Regions from separate parts of the Streptomyces vilmorinianum genome, predicted to be linked through region 2. Evidence: riboswitches for the same ligand, from Rfam matches in the RefSeq annotation. Region 2 holds a riboswitch; each other region holds the start of a gene.
The links. Region 2 has a riboswitch for cobalamin ahead of FDM97_RS16085 (energy-coupling factor ABC transporter permease). Riboswitches for the same ligand answer to the same signal wherever they lie in the genome.
Positions count from the first base shown of each region.

Region 1: it holds a riboswitch for cobalamin, as region 2 does, so the genes downstream of both, FDM97_RS10605 (cobalamin biosynthesis protein) here and FDM97_RS16085 (energy-coupling factor ABC transporter permease) in region 2, are expected to answer to the same signal.
Region 3: it holds a riboswitch for cobalamin, as region 2 does, so the genes downstream of both, FDM97_RS07915 (terpene cyclase/mutase family protein) here and FDM97_RS16085 (energy-coupling factor ABC transporter permease) in region 2, are expected to answer to the same signal.
Region 4: it holds a riboswitch for cobalamin, as region 2 does, so the genes downstream of both, cobN (cobaltochelatase subunit CobN) here and FDM97_RS16085 (energy-coupling factor ABC transporter permease) in region 2, are expected to answer to the same signal.

Region 1 is NZ_CP040244.1:2,274,720-2,278,935, forward strand. Features, by position in the region: gene FDM97_RS10600 (cobyric acid synthase) at 1-1,040, opposite strand, end outside; gene FDM97_RS10605 (cobalamin biosynthesis protein) at 1,037-1,999, opposite strand; cobalamin riboswitch at 2,035-2,175, opposite strand; gene FDM97_RS10610 (hypothetical protein) at 2,309-2,530, opposite strand; gene FDM97_RS10615 (inorganic phosphate transporter) at 2,543-3,799, opposite strand.
Region 2 is NZ_CP040244.1:3,428,469-3,432,684, reverse strand. Features, by position in the region: gene icmF (fused isobutyryl-CoA mutase/GTPase IcmF) at 1-52, shown strand, start outside; gene dhaK (dihydroxyacetone kinase subunit DhaK) at 158-1,150, shown strand; gene dhaL (dihydroxyacetone kinase subunit DhaL) at 1,156-1,770, shown strand; gene FDM97_RS16090 (PTS-dependent dihydroxyacetone kinase phosphotransferase subunit DhaM) at 1,767-2,171, shown strand; cobalamin riboswitch at 2,246-2,441, shown strand; gene FDM97_RS16085 (energy-coupling factor ABC transporter permease) at 2,471-3,178, shown strand; gene FDM97_RS16080 (energy-coupling factor ABC transporter substrate-binding protein) at 3,175-3,540, shown strand; gene cbiQ (cobalt ECF transporter T component CbiQ) at 3,547-4,216, shown strand, end outside.
Region 3 is NZ_CP040244.1:1,699,234-1,703,449, forward strand. Features, by position in the region: gene FDM97_RS07905 (energy-coupling factor transporter transmembrane component T) at 1-718, opposite strand, end outside; gene FDM97_RS07910 (SCO2322 family protein) at 715-1,389, opposite strand; gene FDM97_RS07915 (terpene cyclase/mutase family protein) at 1,386-2,645, opposite strand; cobalamin riboswitch at 2,706-2,864, opposite strand; gene FDM97_RS07920 (MBL fold metallo-hydrolase) at 2,884-3,924, opposite strand.
Region 4 is NZ_CP040244.1:172,988-177,203, forward strand. Features, by position in the region: gene FDM97_RS00835 (precorrin-8X methylmutase) at 1-50, opposite strand, end outside; gene FDM97_RS00840 (cobalamin biosynthesis protein CobG) at 47-1,585, opposite strand; cobalamin riboswitch at 1,653-1,787, shown strand; gene cobN (cobaltochelatase subunit CobN) at 1,827-4,216, shown strand, end outside.

The DNA of each region.
Region 1 (4,216 bases), 1.2 Mb from region 2:
TCCGCCGCCCGCCGGGCCAGCGCGTCCGCGAGACCGCGCTCGCGCAGCCACGCCAGCGCCTTCACCGTCCCCCGGGTCCCCGGCACGACCACCAGGTCCGCGTCGACGAGCTCCTCGGCCCGGTCCACGAACCGCACGACCACGCCCGGTTCGGCCGCCAGCGCGTCCACGTCCGTGAAGTTGGACATCAGCGGCACGGCGCACACCGCGACCCGCAGCACGTCCTCTCCGACCGGAGGCGCCACGACCGACTCGCGGACGGCGCCGCGCATCGACACCCGCAGCCCGTCCTCCTCGTCGATGCCGAGTCCGTGCGCGTACGGCAGCACACCGAAGGTGCGGCGCCCGGTCAGCCCGTACAGCATGTCCAGGCCCGGCTCGAGGAGCGTCACATCGCCCCGGAACTTGTTCACCAGGTAGCCCGCGATCAGCTCCTGGTCCTCGGGCGCGAGCAGCGCCGTCGTACCGAAGAACTGCGCGAAGACCCCGCCCCGGTCGATGTCGCCGACGACGAGCACCGGCAGCTTCGCCGCCCGCGCGATGCCCATGTTCACGATGTCCGTGCGCCGCAGATTGATCTCGGCCGGACTGCCCGCCCCCTCGCAGATCACGGCGTCATACGTGCCCCGCAGCTCCTCCAGGCACGCCAGAACCGGCTCGAAGAGCTCTTTCTGCCGCCCCCCGTGCAGCCTTTTCCCGGGGGACGACCCCCCAGACCCCCCGAAGAACCCGCGGGCGCTCAGCTCGCCCACCGGCTTACCCATGAGGACGACCTGGCTGGAGCGGTCGCTGCCCGGCTTGAGCAGCACCGGGTTCATCAGCGCGGTCGGCTCGACCCGCGCGGCCTGCGCCTGCATGGCCTGCGCCCGGCCGATCTCCGCGCCCTCCCTCGTGACGAAGGAGTTCAGGGACATGTTCTGGCCCTTGAACGGGGCGACCTTCACGCCCTGCCGGACCAGCCAGCGGCAGATGCCCGCCGTGACGACGCTCTTGCCCGCGTCGGACGTGGTCCCCGCGACCAGCAGCCCCCCGCCTCTCATACGTTCCTCCGCTTCAGCGCGCTCGCGATCATCCGGCCGCCCACGCAGGCGGCCAGGGTCAGCCCGGTCACCCACCGGGAGAGCCGTACCGCCCGTTCGATGTCCCCGACCTCCACGGCCCGGCCCTCGCCGTTCAGGACGGGCCGGTGCTCGACCCGGCCGCCGTACGAGAGCGTCCCCCCGAGCCGTACGCCGAGCGCCCCCGCGAACGAGGCCTCCACCGGGCCCGCGTTGGGGCTCGGATGCTTCGCCGCGTCCGCCCGCCACGCGCGCAGCGCCCCCCGCGGGTCGCCACCCGCCACCGTCGCGAGTACGGCGGTCAGCCGGGCACCCGGCCAGCCGGCCACGTCGTCGAGCCGGGCCGAGGCCCAGCCGAAGCGGCGGTACTTCGGGGACTTGTGGCCGACCATCGCGTCCAGGGTGTTCACGGCCCGGAAGCCGACCAGGCCCGGCACGCCCGCGACCGCGCCCCAGACCAGGGCGCCCACGACGGCGTCGGAGGTGTTCTCGGCGACGGACTCCACGACCGCGCGGGCCATCGCCGGACCGTCCAGGGCCTGCGGGTCGCGCCCGCACAGATGGGGCAGCCGCTCGCGGGCCACGTCCAGGTCGCCGGCCTCCAGGGCCCCGCCGATGGCGCGGGCCTCCCGGCCCAGGGTCGTCCCCCCGACGACGGCCCAGACGGCGGCGGCGGTCAGCGCGACGGAGGCCCGGGGGTGGTCGCGTACGGTACGGGCGGCCAGCGCGGCGGCCCCCGCCGCACCCCCGACGCAGACGGCGGTGTGCAGCGCGCCCCAGCCGCGGTGATCGCGCCACAGCAGCTTCTCGACCGCACCCGCGGCCCGTCCGAACGCGGCGACCGGATGGCCGCGGCGTGGGTCGCCGACGAGCAGGTCCGCGGCCAGACCGGCGGCGGCGCCGTACGCGAATACACCTGTGGCTGCACTGCGGCCGGGCATGGCGCTGTGTCCTCACTCAGGGTCCGCGCCCTGGCTCGACGTGACCGGCGGTGAGAGTTCCTGACTCCCGGGCCCGAAGGCTCCGGTCACAGTGGCGGGACCGCGCCGGATTCGCACCGGGCTTCCTCTTCTGCCGCCGTAAATGGCCTCGGCAGTCCACCACGCTGTGCGAACACCCGTCAACTCACCCTTGACCTGCGGTGAGACAGTGTGCGAAGCACCACACAGCGCCAGGGCGGTGCCTACGAACGACGGCCGGGCGGGCCGCACCCGAAGGTGCGGCCCGCCCGGCCGTCGGAGCGTGTGCCGTCAGGCCACGATGAGATAGATGCCGTACGCGACGGCCGCCGCGCACAGCGCGAAGCAGGCGTACGCGCCGGTGCGCGCCAGGGTGGCCGAGCCTCCCTGGGCGGCGGCCTGCTCCTGCTTGGAGAGGCCGACGATGCCGAGGGTGAAGAGGGCCACGAGGGCGACGGTCGCCACGAGGCTGACTCCGAAGACGGAGCCGAGAGCTGCCCAGTCGATCTTCATGTCGTTCGTTCCTTACACCGCGGCCGAGGCTGCGGGGGCTGCCGGGTCCGCGGGGGCCGGCGAGGGGATGGTGGTCTTCAGGTCCTCGTCCGCGACGGCGGCGACGGTGCCGGCCGGCGGCGGGGTGACGGCCGCGATGGCGGTGGTCACGACGCCCGCGGGCTCGGTCTCGACGTCGTTGACGTTGGTGTGGTCGACCACCTGGCGGCGGGAGACGACCCAGATGGCGACGCACGAGGCGACCAGGAAGGCCGCGACGGCGTAGACGCCCCAGTCGCCCTGACGGGCGACGTACTCGGCGCCGGCCCCGACAAGGGCCGCGGCCGGCAGGGTCAGGCCCCAGGCGACGAACATCCGGGTGGCGGTCGACCAGCGGACGACACCGCCCTTGCGGCCCAGACCCGCGCCCATGACGGCGCCGGAGCAGGAGTGCGTGGTCGAGAGGGAGAAGCCCAGGCTGGAGGAGGCCAGGATGACGGTGGCCGCGCTGGTCTGGGCGGCGAAGCCCTGCTGCGGCTGGAGGTCGGTGAGGCCCTTGCCCATCGTGCGGATGATGCGCCAGCCGCCGAGGTAGGTTCCGAGCGCGATCGCCGTACCGGCGGAGACGATGACCCAGACCGGCGGGTTGGAGCCGGGGGCGATGATGCCGCCGGCGACCAGGGCGAGGGTGATGATGCCCATGGTCTTCTGGGCGTCGTTGGTGCCGTGGGCGAGCGAGACGAGACCGGCGGAGGCGATCTGACCGGCCCGGTAGCCCTTCTCGGTCGTCTTCTTGTCGGCCTTCTTGTCGAGGCGGTACGTCAGGCGGGCGGCGAACATCGCGGCCAGACCGGCGACCAGGGGGGCGGCGACCGCCGGGATGAGCACCTTGCTGATGACGGTCCCGCCGTTGACGCCGCTGACGCCGATGGAGGCGACGGTCGCGCCGATGAGGCCGCCCATCAGGGCGTGGGAGGAGCTGGACGGCAGTCCGACCAGCCAGGTCACCAGGTTCCAGAGGATCGCGCCGACGAGCGCGGCGAGGATGACTTCGGGTTGGATGCCCTCCTCATTGACGAGTCCCTTGGAGATCGTCTTGGCAACCTCCACCGACAGGAACGCGCCGACCAGGTTCAGCACGGCGGACATGGCCACCGCCGTCTTGGGCTTGAGAGCACCGGTCGAGATGGTCGTCGCCATCGCGTTGGCGGTGTCGTGGAAACCGTTCGTGAAATCGAACACGAGAGCTGTCACGACCACAATCGCGAGCAGCAGCGTGATGTGTTCCATTTACCCAGGCAATCGTTCGACGTCAGTGGCTCGTCGAACGTAGGCAACCTGAGTGAACGGAAGGTGAACTGAGGCGGGCGGCATGGTGTCCCTATCCGGGGTCCGGTGATTCCGCTTAGGGCCTCCGGAGGGGGACTGTCCACGATGTGGGCACCGTGCAACCACGGGTAAGCCGTGCGGTTGCGGCACACATACGACTTCCTCCGCTTCCTCCGGCCTCGCCCCGTGTCAGTCCGTGGACCGGGCGCGGCATCTGTCAGCCGACCGGGGGACCCGTGGAAGAGATCCACGTCACTCCCAAGGAGGGGCCGGGGCCCCTCCCGGCCGACCCACGGAAGCGGCTTCCGGCGGCTTCCGCCGGCTTCCGGTGGCTCCCGCCGGGTGGCAGCCCGCCCGCACCCTGCCGACACTGGGACC
Region 2 (4,216 bases):
GATCACCGAGGCCTTCTTCGAGATCGGCGGCCAGTACCGGCGCAACGTCTGACCGGTTCGCGCACCGGACCACGCGGCGGGTTGTGCGACGTCCCGGATGGGCATGTGGGCAAGCTGAAGAGAGAACGGCCCCCACCCTGCCCATCAGGAGGTACCCATGAGGATGCTGATCAACGTCCCGGAGACCGTCGTCGCCGACGCGCTGCGTGGCATGGCCGCCGCGCATCCCGAGCTCACCGTCGATGTCGACAACCGCGTCGTCCTGCGGCGGGACGCCCCCGTCGCGGGGAAGGTGGGGCTGGTGTCCGGGGGCGGGTCCGGGCATGAGCCGTTGCACGGAGGGTTCGTGGGGCCCGGGATGCTGGCGGCGGCGTGTCCCGGGGAGGTGTTCACCTCGCCCGTGCCCGATCAGATGGTGCGGGCCGCGGCCGCCGTGGACAGCGGGGCCGGGGTGTTGTTCGTCGTCAAGAACTACACCGGTGACGTCCTCAACTTCGAGATGGCCGCCGAGCTCGCCGAGGACGAGGGCATCCAGATCGCCAAGGTGCTCGTCGACGATGACGTGGCGGTGACGGACAGCCTCTACACGGCCGGGCGGCGCGGGACCGGGGGCACGCTGTTCGTGGAGAAGGTCGCCGGGGCCGCGGCCGAGGAGGGCGCGCCCTTGGAGCGGGTGGAGGCGATCGCGCGGCGGGTGAACGAGCGGTCGCGGAGTTTCGGTGTGGCGCTCAGCGCCTGCACCACGCCTGCGAAGGGAAGTCCCACCTTCGACCTGCCCGCGGGTGAGCTGGAGCTGGGCATCGGGATCCACGGCGAGCCCGGGCGGGAGCGGCGGCCGATGATGACCTCGCGCGAGATCGCGGACTTCGCCGTCGACGCCGTACTGGACGACCTGCGGCCGTCCGGGCCGGTCCTCGCGCTCGTCAACGGCATGGGGGCCACGCCGCTGCTCGAACTGTACGGGTTCAACGCCGAGGTCCAGCGGGTCCTGACGGAGCGTGGGGTGCCGGTCGCCCGGACCCTGGTGGGCAACTACGTGACCTCGCTCGACATGGCCGGCTGCTCGGTGACGCTCTGCGAGGCCGACGAGGAGATTCTGCGGCTGTGGGACGCGCCGGTTCAGACGCCCGCCCTGCGCTGGGGCCGGTGAGAGGAGTGTCCGAAGTGACCGAGTTCGACGCCGCGTTCTTCCACCGCTGGCTGACCCGCGCCGCCGCCGTCGTCGACCGTGAGGCCGACCGTCTCACGGAGCTCGACGCGGCGATCGGCGACGCCGACCACGGCGCCAACCTGAAGCGGGGCTTCGCCGCCGTCACGGACGTACTGGGCAAGGAGCCGCCGGAGACACCGGGGGCCGTACTCGTCGTCGCGGGGCGGCAGTTGATCTCGACCGTCGGCGGTGCGTCCGGGCCGCTGTACGGAACGCTGCTGCGCCGCACCGGGAAGAGCCTCGGCGAGGCCCCGGCGGTGACGCTGCCGGAGTTGGCGGCGGCGCTCACCGCGGGGGTCGCCGCGGTCGCCCAGCTCGGCGGGGCCCAGGTCGGGGACAAGACCATGCTGGACGCGCTCGTTCCGGCGGCCGAGGCGCTGGGCGAGTCCTTCGCGGCGGCCCGGGACGCGGCCGATCGGGGCGCCCTCGCGACGGTACCTCTCCAGGCGCGCAAGGGCCGGGCGAGCTATCTCGGTGAGCGTTCCATCGGCCACCAGGACCCAGGGGCCACCTCGTCGGCGCTGCTGATCGGCGCTCTCGCGGAGGTGGCGGACGCGTGAGCGGACAGGTGGGCATCGTTCTGGTCTCGCACAGCGCGGCCGTGGCCGACGCCGTCGCCTCCCTCGCCCGGGGGCTCGCGGGCGGCGGGGCGACCGCACCGGTCGCCGCCGCCGGAGGCACCCCCGACGGGGGTCTCGGCACCAGCTCGGAGCTGATCGCCGAGGCGGCGAAGTCGGTCGACGGGGGTGCCGGTGTGGCCCTGCTCGTCGATCTGGGCAGCGCCGTCCTGACCGTCAAGGCGCTCCTGGCCGAGGAGGACGAACTGCCCGAGGGGTCGCGGCTCGTGGACGCCCCGTTCGTCGAGGGAGCCGTCGCTGCGCTCGTCACGGCGAGCGCCGGCGGGGACCTGGACGCGGTCGTGGCGGCCGCCTCGGAGGCGTACGCGTACCGCAAGGTGTGAGGGAGGAGCCCCTCAGGCGCCCGTCACAGCCCGTGCCCGAGGGCACCCGTGTTGTGATGTGCCTGGTCAACCCACTAATGTCGCAGGGCCTTGGTGTACGGGAAGCCGGTGCGATACCGGTGCGGCCCTCGCCACTGTGATCGGGAAGTCCGGCTCCGGCCCTTCGGGGCAGCCACTGGACCGCCGCGGGAGACCGCGGCGGTGTGGGAAGGCGGAGCCGCGGCGGCATGACCCGTCAGCCAGGAGACCGGCCAAGGCGCGTTGTCCATCCACGAGGTGCTGGAGAGGGTCTTCCCACCATGCATATAGCCGAGGGGTATCTGCCCCCTGTGCACGCGGCCGCCTGGGGAGTCGCGTCCGCTCCCTTCGTCGTCCACGGTGTCCGCGCGCTGACCCGTGAGGTGAGGGCCAACCCGGAGTCCACGCTGCTGCTCGGCGCCTCCGGCGCGTTCACGTTCGTCCTGTCCGCCCTCAAGATCCCTTCGGTGACGGGCAGTTGCTCGCATCCCACCGGTACGGGTCTGGGCGCGATCCTGTTCCGGCCGCCGGTGATGGCGGTCCTTGGCACCATCACGCTGCTCTTCCAGGCGCTGCTGCTCGCCCACGGCGGGCTCACCACCCTCGGCGCCAACGTCTTCTCGATGGCGATCGTCGGGCCGTGGGCCGGCTTCGGTATGTACTGGCTGCTGCGCCGCTTCGACGTGCCGCTCATGGTGAGCGTGTTCTTCGGTGCGTTCGTCGCCGACCTCTCCACGTACTGCGTCACCAGCGTGCAGCTCGCGCTGGCGTTCCCGGACCCGGGCAGTGGCGTGCTGGGCGCGCTCGCCAAGTTCGGCGGGATCTTCGCCGTCACGCAGCTGCCGCTCGCCGTCAGCGAGGGTCTGCTGACGGTGCTCGTGATGCGTCTGCTGAGGCAGTCCAGCAAGAGCGACCTGACCCGGCTCGGGGTCCTGCTCCCGGCCGGGAAGGGCAGGAAGACCGACACGACGGAGGCGAGCGCCCGATGAGCCGGAACGCGAAGATCAACGCGCTGCTGCTGCTCGTGGTGGTGGCGCTGGCGGTGCTGCCGCTCGCGCTGGGCCTCGGTGACGACAAGGAGGAGCCGTTCACCGGCGCGGACGGGCAGGCCGAGGCGGCGATCACCGAGATCGACCCCGACTACGAGCCGTGGTTCAGCCCGCTGTACGAGCCGCCGTCCGGTGAGATCGAGTCGGCGCTGTTCTCCCTGCAGGCGGCCATCGGCGCCGGTGTCCTCGCGTACTACTTCGGTCTGCGGCGCGGTCGCAGGCAGGGCGAGGCCCGTGCGGCGGCGACAACCGCGGCCGAGGCGGGGGCGAAGGCGCCCGTCGTGACCGCGGGCGACGAGTAACCGCCGGTGCTGCCGATCGACGCGGCGGCGCACAGCAGTCGCTGGCGCCGCCGTCACCCTTGCGAGAAGGCCGTGCTCGGCTTCGGTCTGACCCTGTGCGCGGTCTGTCTGCCGCCGTGGCCGGGTGCCGTCCTGGTCGCCGCGGCCACCCTCGCCGTGCTGCTGGGTCCGGCCGGTGTGCCGGGGCGTCAGCTCTGGCGTGCGTTCCGCATCCCGCTGGGTTTCTGTGTGACGGGCGCGATCCCGCTGCTGTTCGAGGTGGGCGGTCCACGGGGGCTCGTCGCCCTCGCGCCCGACGGCCCGGTCCACGCGGGTGAGCTGCTGCTGCGGACCTCGGCCGCGTCCCTCGGCGTGCTGCTGTTCGCGTTCACCACACCCGTCTCGGATGTGCTGCCCTGTCTGGTACGGGCGGGGGTGCCGGCGCCCGTGGTGGATGTGGCGCTGGTGATGTACCGGATCAGCTTCCTTCTGTTGGATGCGATATCCAAAATCCGACAGGCGCAGGCGGCCCGGCTCGGACTGACCACCCGGGCGGCGACCTGGCGCTCGCTCGCCGGGCTCGGCGCGACGGCGTTCGTGCGCGCTTTCGACCGGGCGCAGCGCCTGCAGACCGGGCTCGCCGGGCGGGGGTATGACGGGACCCTGCGGGTCCTGGTGCCCCAGGCCCCGGTGTCGG
Region 3 (4,216 bases), 1.7 Mb from region 2:
CGTTCGTCGTCCGCCGCACGGCCGCCGGCACCTGGGCCGTACGCCCGTATCCGCGCGCGTCCATCGACGCCGCCACCGCGATCGAGCGCTCCAGCGCGCCCTCCAGGACCGGAAGGCCGATCTGCAGCACCGCCCGCACCCCGCCCGTCGGCCGCCCCCGCAGCCGCCGGGCCGTGCGCAGCCGCACCACGTCGGCCACCATGTTCGGCGCGAAGGTCATCGCCACGACGACGGCCACCCCGGCCTCGTACAGCGCGCCCGGCAGCGACTTGAGCAACCGCGCCGGGTTGGCGAGCGCGTTCGCCGCGCCCACGCAGATCAGCAGGGTCGCCAGCTTGGCCCCGTCGTACAGCGCGAAGACCACCTGTTCCGCCGTGACCCGGCCGCCGATCCGCACGCCCTGCGCCCACTCGGGCAGCGGTGCCTCGGGCAGGGTGAACAGCTCGTGCGTTCCCGGGATCGACGAGCCGAGGACCACCGAGAAGACCACCCGCAGGGCCACCACGAACAGGCCCAGCTTCACGAACGCCCCGTACGAACGCGCCCAGGGGGCGTCCGTGCGGCGGGCGGCGACGACATAGCCGGCGACGCCGACGATCAGGCCGAGCAGCAGCGGGTTGGTGGTACGGGAGGCGGCCACGGCCAGCCCCAGCGCCCAGAGCCACCAGGCGCCCGCGTGCAGCGCGTTGGAGCGGTTCGCCTCGGGGGCACGGATCATGCGCGGCGGCGCGCCTTCCAGATCGCGGCGCCGCCCAGCGCGAGTACGGCCGCCCCGCCCACGACGATCCCGGCGGAGGGACCCCCGTCGCCGTCGACGTCCGCCACCTTGGTGGCCGTGGCCGTGACCGTGGCCGCGGCCGTGGGATTCGCGCCGGAGTCGGTCTCCGCCACCTGCTCGCCGCAGCCCTTCGCCGGGTACCCCGCGATCCCGCACAGCAGCGCCGCGCTGTCGTACCGCAGCGGTTTCGCCACCGCGGCCAGCGCCTCCGCCGCCGTCGCGTCCTCGCGGACCTGCGCGCAGCCGGTCTTCCGTGCCGGGTCGGGCGGGGTCTCGCCCTGCGGGGCGTCCGCCGCCGAGCCGAAGTCGACGACGACCGCGACCCGCTTGGTGCCCGCCTTCCGCTCCGTACCGGAGCAGAGCGCCGTGAAGTCGGGGGCGGCGCCGGGCCGCGAGGCGTCGCTCGTGTCCTCGCTGACCGCGAAGCGGAAGCCGATCGCGTCCCCGTCCGCGGGCCGGGCGGTCGCCGGGCCCTGCGTCGCGTACGCCCAGTTCCCGCCGCCGTCGCTCTCCCAGAACGACCAGTACCGGTATCCGCCGGCCTGCGCGGGAGACGCGGCGGCCAGCGTGAGGACCACGCCCGCCGCCGCGCCGACGACTCTGGCCCTCACTTCTTGCGCCCGCTCAACAGGAAGCCGATCCCGACGCCGACGACCATGCCGATGCCGATGATCCACCACAGGTCGAAGGAGCCGGAGCCCTCGTCCTTCTTCTCGCTCGCCGAGGCGGTGGCGGACGGCGAGCTCTGCGGCGCGGGACCGGTGGCGCCCAGCTCCTTGAGGAGGTCGACCGAGCCGAAGGCGCGCGGGTCCACGCCCATGGCGTTCGCGGCGAAGATCAGCTGGGCCCAGGCGGCGGGGCCGCCCTCCTTGGCCCAGGCCGCGGAGTTCTGCTGCAGCCAGGTCAGCGCCCCGGCCGCCTCCTTGGTGGCGCCGGTCGCGGCCAGCGCGACGACGGCGTCCGCGGTGTTGCCGTAGTCGGGCAGCTCGGTCGGGTCGGCGGCGCCCGGCATCGGCGGAGTGTTCAGGTGGCCGGTCTTCGCCAGCGCGGCGGCCAGGTAGGAGGCCCCGTTGAGCGCGACCCGGTTCGCTGTGGGCTTGGGCAGGTCCGTGCAGGTGGGGGTCTGCTCGGGCTTCACCCCGCGCGCGGTGATGCCCTTGCCGAGCCCGGCGAGCGTGGCGGCCGCGGTGGCGTCGGCGTTCGCGAGCAGCGTGCCGTTCTTGTCGGGCTGGTACGCGAACGCGCCCGCCCCGTCCTTGGCGGAGCAGGGCAGGGCGAGGCCGAGCAGCGCGTCGTACGGGGTCCTGCCCTCGGCGGACTTCACCTCGCCCGGCTTCTCGCCGAGCGCGGTGAGCGCGCTGATCACGATCGAGGTGGAGTTGGCGTCGCTGGGGCTGCCGGGGTTGTAGCCCCAGCCGCCGTCCTTGTTCTGCACGCCCTTGAGCCAGCCCGCGCCGGCCGTGGCGGCCCGGGCCTGCGCCTCGGGGTCGGCACTGCGCGGCCTGGCCCCGGTGAGGGCCTGGACGGCGACGGCCGTGGCGTTGGTGTCCAGCATCGTGGCCGGGTCGCAGGGCTTGGTGGGGTCGGGCCGGTACGAGGCGAAGGCGCCGCTGTCGCACTGCTGCTCCCGCAGCCAGGTCACGGCCTGCTCGGCGGGCTGCACTCCGCTGGTCGTCTGCGCGATGAGGGCGACCGACTGGCGCCACACGCCGTCGTACGTCGGGTCCTTCGTGCCGTAGAGACCGGAGGGGATCACGGGCGCGGGGGTGGCGGACGGGGAGGGCGCGGCGGTCGCGGCGGGGGCCAGGCCGGTGCAGAGCACGGCGGCGGCGGCGAACGCGGCGGCGCCGCGGCGGACGGTGATCATGCGTGCTGGCCTCTCCTGCGGCCGGGCACCGGCACGCTCAAGGCACCAGGCTCGGCTCCGTATTCCTCGACGGTGCCGGCGGTCACGTCCCGGGCGGGGCATTCCGACTGACCACCAGGGGTGGCTCACGGTTGCGGGTCAGTGCCGGATTTGCACCGGCTTCCCCCCGTACGGGTGTGATGACGACTCGCACACTCTACCGGCCCGTACCCCCCACGCCCCGTGGGTGGGAGCGGCCTCACACTGCGACGTACGCGACCGGGTCCGTGCCCGCCACGGCCTCCGCGCGGCCCAGCTTCACCAGGCGGCGCACATGGGCCTCGGCCTCGCTGACCGCGATGTTCCGGGAGCCGTACGGGATCTGCTCCCAGGGGCGGTTCCACTCCATGCGCTCGGCGAGCTGCCACGGGGTGAGCGGGGCGGCAGCGAGCAGGGCGAGCAGTCCGGTCAGCCGCTCCTCGTGGTGGTCGAGCAGCTCCCGGACCCGGCCGGCGGCGTCCGCGAACGCGTACTGGTGGGCGGGGAGCACCTCGGCCACGCCCAGGCGTCCGATGCGCTCCAGCGAGTCCAGGTAGTCGCCGAGGGGGTCGGTGACGGTCGCGTCGTCCGGGTCCTCGTAGAGGCCGATGTGCGGGGAGATCCCGGGCAGCAGGTGGTCGCCGGAGAAGAGGCGGCCGCGGCCGGGCAGTCGCGCGGGGTGCTCCTCCTCCAGGTGGAGGCAGACATGGCCGGGTGTGTGGCCGGGGGTCCAGATCGCGCGCAGTCGCCGTCCCGCGAGGTCGAGGAGTTCGCCGGGGACGATCTCGCGGTCGGGGAGGGCGGAGCGCAGTCCGGGCAGGGTGCGCATCCGGCCGGCCGAGCGGGCGGCGAGGAGCGGGGCGGTGTGCTCCTCGGGGGCGCCGACGGCGGCCAGTTTGCGGGCGAGGTAGTCGAGCCAGGCGCCGGGCTCGGACTCGCGCGTGCGGCGGACGACGGCGGTGTCGGCGGAGTGCATCGCGATCCACGCGCCGGACTCCTCGCGGACCTTGCCCGACAGGCCGTGGTGGTCGGGGTGGTGGTGGGTGATGACGACCCCGTGGACGTCCCGTACGGACGTGCCCAACGCGGCGAGTCCCGCGCCGAGTTCGCTCCAGGAGGCGGGGTCGTCCCAGCCGGTGTCGACGAGGACGGGGCCGCGGTCGGTGTCGAGGAGGTGGACCAGGGTGTGCCCGAGCGGGTTGTCGGGGATGGGGACCTGGATCGACCAGACGCCTCCGCCGTGTTCGGTCACCTGCGTCATCGATTCCCCGATTCCGGCCGCTCGATCACCACGATTACTGGAACGCGTTCCAATGGTCGCCCAAGTCTACTTCCCTGCAAAGGGTTTGGACTGAGCGTCAGCCGGACCGGGCGGACCGGGCGGACCGGACGGACCGGTCGGGCTGATGGGGCGCGGCTACCAGCAGTCCGGCTCGAAGAGCCGGGAATGCCAGAAGGCGCACACGTTGACGCCCATGTCGTCGGCCGCCGGTCCGTGAGCCTGACGCGGTCCCGGAACCAGCCCTGCTCGATCTCCTCGTCGCTCATCGTGG
Region 4 (4,216 bases), 3.3 Mb from region 2:
ATCTCCGCCCCGTCCTTCTCGTAGTCGAACATCGTGTCGTTCTCGCTCATCTCGTTGTGCGGGCGGTCGTGCGGGCGGTGGTGCGGGCGGTGGTGCGGGCCGTTGCGACCGCGTCGTGGAGGTCTGTACGGGAGGTGGGCGCGCCGTTCACCAGGTAGGTGTCGTCGGCGGTGGCGAGGACGTCGACCCAGGTGCCGTGCGGGTGACCGCAGCGCCGCTCGCACCCCGAGAAGTGGACGGGGAGTCCGGGCGCCGGGCCGGGGCTCGCGTCCGTGCGGACGTCGGCGAGGGACTTGGCACAGCCGGGGCGTCCGGTGCAGGCGCTGACGCCGGCCCAGGGGGAGTCGGGGCGGGTGATCAGACCGTACGACTCCAGCTCGGCCAGCCGGTCCCCGGCCGTCCCGACGCCGACCGAGGTCCCGACGACGACCGCGCCGCGCCAGGGCGTGAGCCGTACCTCGTCGGCGGGGAGCAGGGCGCGCAGCTGGGCGGCGGTGAGGCGGCCGAGGGGCGCGAGGACATGGAGGGCGGTGGTGCCGAGGGGCCCGGGTGCCGGGGGTCCTCCGTGCGGGACTTCCGCCCCCGGTACGGGCTCCGCCGCGATCCCGGCCCGGGCGAGGGCCCCCGCCAGGTCCGGCTCGTGTCCCTCGGGCAGCTCCCGTACCCGCCAGGCACCGTTCCCGGCGTCCCGCGCGGCGGCGAGGAAGGCGGAGGCGGCGGCGAGCGCGGCGCGGGGGGCGTCGGCGGCGGCGATCCGGAAGACCTGGGCGCCCACGCGGAGGTACGCGCCGGTGCCCGGGGCGCCCGGCGAGGCGACCCGATCCGGCCGCGCCGGCCCTGCCGCGCCCGGCGCGGGCTCGCTCGCTTCGCGGCCTCCCGGCCTGCTTGTCGCTGTCGCGCCGATATCCGGCCCGTCCGGCGTCCGGACCCCGTCCGAACCCTTGCCGCCGGCCTCACAGGCCCCCGCCGCGCCCGAGGCGCCTGGTCCGTCCGGTCCGTCCGGTCCGTCCGGGGTCTGGGCCCCGTCCGTACCGTCGCCGCCGGCCGCACAGGCCCCCGCTGCGATCAAGGTCACATCTCCGCCGAGCTGCGCCACGTCCCCCCGGCCGTCGTCCAGAACGAACAGGAAACGGCCGGAAAGGGATGCCGTCCAGTCCTCCGCGCACAGCAGCGCGTCCAGTTCGCGGGCCCACAACTGCACGTCGCCGAAGCCGAGTCCGTCCAGGCCCGCCGTCGGCGAGGCCACCACGTTCCGGACCCGCTCATGGGTCGTGGAGGGCAGCAGGCCGGCTTCCGCGAGAAGTCGCGCCAGTTCCGCCCCGCAGCCCTCGCCGAGGCCGCGCAGCTCCACGTTTCCCCGGGAGGTGACACTGACCTGTCCGTCGCCGAGGGCCTCGGCCGCGGCGGCCAGGACCTCGGCCTGATGAGCCGTCAGCAGGCCTGCGGGCAGGCGCAGTCGGGCCAGGCGGCCGTCGTCGGCGGGGTGCAGGCGCAGCGCCCCGGGGCAGGCGTCGCCACGGTCCCTTATGAGAGGTTCGCCCCGGTTGGGCGTTGTGGGTGGGGTGGGCGGCATGGCGGCGAGCATACCCACGTGGATCCGGGCGGCCACCGGGTGTGATCCGGCCAACCCCCCGGCCCGCCGGGGCCACGCTCTACTATGCAGATCGGCATGGGGTCCCAGGACCCCGGGGAGGAAGCCCGGTGAGATTCCGGCGCGGTCCCGCCACTGTGAGCCCGGCCCGGAGACGGGGTGGGTGAGTCAGGAACTCCCGCCGTCCACACGACCACCCGGGGCGCGGACAACCCCGAGGAAGGCCTGCGCTCGCATGCGAATTCTGTTGCTGTCGCACTCCGACACCGACCTGCTCAGCGCCCGCGCGGCCGGCGGCCCGGTCGAGTACCGGTTCGCCAACCCCTCCCGCCTCACGCTCGACGAGCTGCCCGGCCTTCTCGACGGCGCCGACCTCGTTCTCGTACGCCTCCTCGGGGGCTTGCGGTCCTGGGAGGAGGGCCTGGACGCGCTGCGCGCCGCGGGCCGGCCGCTGGTCGTGCTCTCCGGGGAACAGGCCCCGGACGCCCAGCTCATGGAGACCTCCACGGTCCCCGTCGGCGTCGCCACCGAGGCCCACGCCTACCTCGCGCACGGCGGCCCGGACAACCTGGAGCAGCTGGCGCGGTTCCTCTCCGACACCGTGCTGCTCACCGGCCACGGCTTCGAGGCCCCGGCCGCCGCGCCGACCTGGGGCCCGCTGGAGCGCGAGTCGAGGCGGACCGACGGCCCGACCGTCGCCGTGCTCTACTACCGCGCCCACCACATGAGCGGGAACACCGCCTTCATCGGCTCGCTCTGCGAGGCGATCGAGGACGCCGGCGCCCAGGCCCTGCCGCTCTACGTCGCCTCCCTGCGCGCCCCCGAGCCGGAGCTCCTCGACACCCTGCGGTCCGCCGACGCGATCGTCACCACCGTCCTCGCCGCCGGCGGCACCAAGCCCGCCGAGGCGCAGGCCGGCGGCGATGAGGAGGCCTGGGACGCGGGCGCGCTCGCGGCCCTCGACGTACCGATCCTGCAGGCGCTCTGCCTCACCGGCTCGCGCTCCGCCTGGGAGGAGAACGACGAGGGTCTCTCCCCGCTGGACGCCGCCAGCCAGGTCGCCGTCCCCGAGTTCGACGGCCGGCTCATCACCGTCCCGTTCTCCTTCAAGGAGATCGACGAGGACGGCCTCCCGGCGTACGTCGCCGACACCGAGCGCGCCGCCCGCGTCGCCGGGATCGCCGTCCGCCACGCCCGCCTGCGGCACATCCCGAACGCCGAGAAGAAGCTGGCGCTCGTCCTCTCCGCGTACCCGACCAAGCACTCCCGTATCGGCAACGCGGTCGGTCTCGACACCCCCGCCTCCGCCGTCGCGCTGCTGCGCCGCCTCCGCGAGGAGGGGTACGACTTCGGGCCCGAGGACGAGATCCCCGGCCTGGTCTCCGGCGACGGCGACGAGCTGATCTACGCCCTGATCGAGGCAGGCGGCCACGACCAGGAATGGCTCACCGAGGAGCAGCTCGCCCGCAACCCGGTCCGTATCCCGGCCGCCGACTACAAGCGCTGGTACGCGACCCTGCCGCAGGAGCTCCGTGAGCAGGTCGAGGAGCACTGGGGTCCGGCGCCCGGCGAGATGTTCCTGGACCGGTCCCGTACCGCCGAAGGCGACCCGGAAGGCGATATCGTCCTCGCCGCCCTGCGCCGCGGGAACCTGCTGATCCTCATCCAGCCGCCGCGCGGCTTCGGCGAGAACCCGATCGCGATCTACCACGACCCCGATCTCCCGCCCTCCCACCACTACCTGGCTGCCTACCGCTGGATCGCGGCGCGCGCCGAGGACGGCGGTTTCGGGGCGGACGCCATGGTCCACCTCGGCAAGCACGGCAACCTGGAGTGGCTGCCGGGCAAGAACGCGGGCTTGTCCGCCGCGTGCGGCCCGGACGCGGCGCTCGGCGACATCCCGCTGATCTACCCGTTCCTCGTCAACGACCCGGGCGAGGGCACGCAGGCCAAGCGGCGCGTGCACGCGACCCTCGTCGACCACCTGGTGCCGCCGATGGCGCGCGCCGACTCCTACGGCGACATCGCGCGCCTGGAGCAGCTGCTCGACGAGTACGCGCAGATCTCCTCGATGGACCCGTCCAAGCTGCCCGCGATCCGCGCGCAGATCTGGACGCTGATCCAGGCCGCGAAGCTCGACCACGACCTGGGTCTGGAGGACCGCCCCGAGGACGACGGCTTCGACGACTTCCTGCTGCACGTCGACGGCTGGCTCTGCGAGGTCAAGGACGCGCAGATCAGAGACGGTCTGCATGTGCTGGGCGGCGCGCCGACCGGCGAGGCCCGGGTGAACCTGGTCCTCTCCATCCTGCGCGCCCGGCAGATCTGGGGCGGCACGCAGGCGCTGCCGGGTCTGCGCGAGGCGCTGGGCCTGGACGAGTCGGCCGCGACCCGGGCCACCGCCGACGAGGCGGAGGCGACGGCGCGGGCGCTGGTCGAGGCGATGGAGGCGGCCGGCTGGGACGCGGCGGCGGTTCCGGCCGTCGTGGCGCGGGGCCTGGCCCCGGCGCCCGGCGCCGACGGCGTGCCCGCGGCCGCCGACGCGCGGGCGGACGACGTCGCGGCCGTCCTGCGTTTCGCCTGCGAGCAGGTCGTGCCCCGGCTCGCCGCCACCACCGACGAACT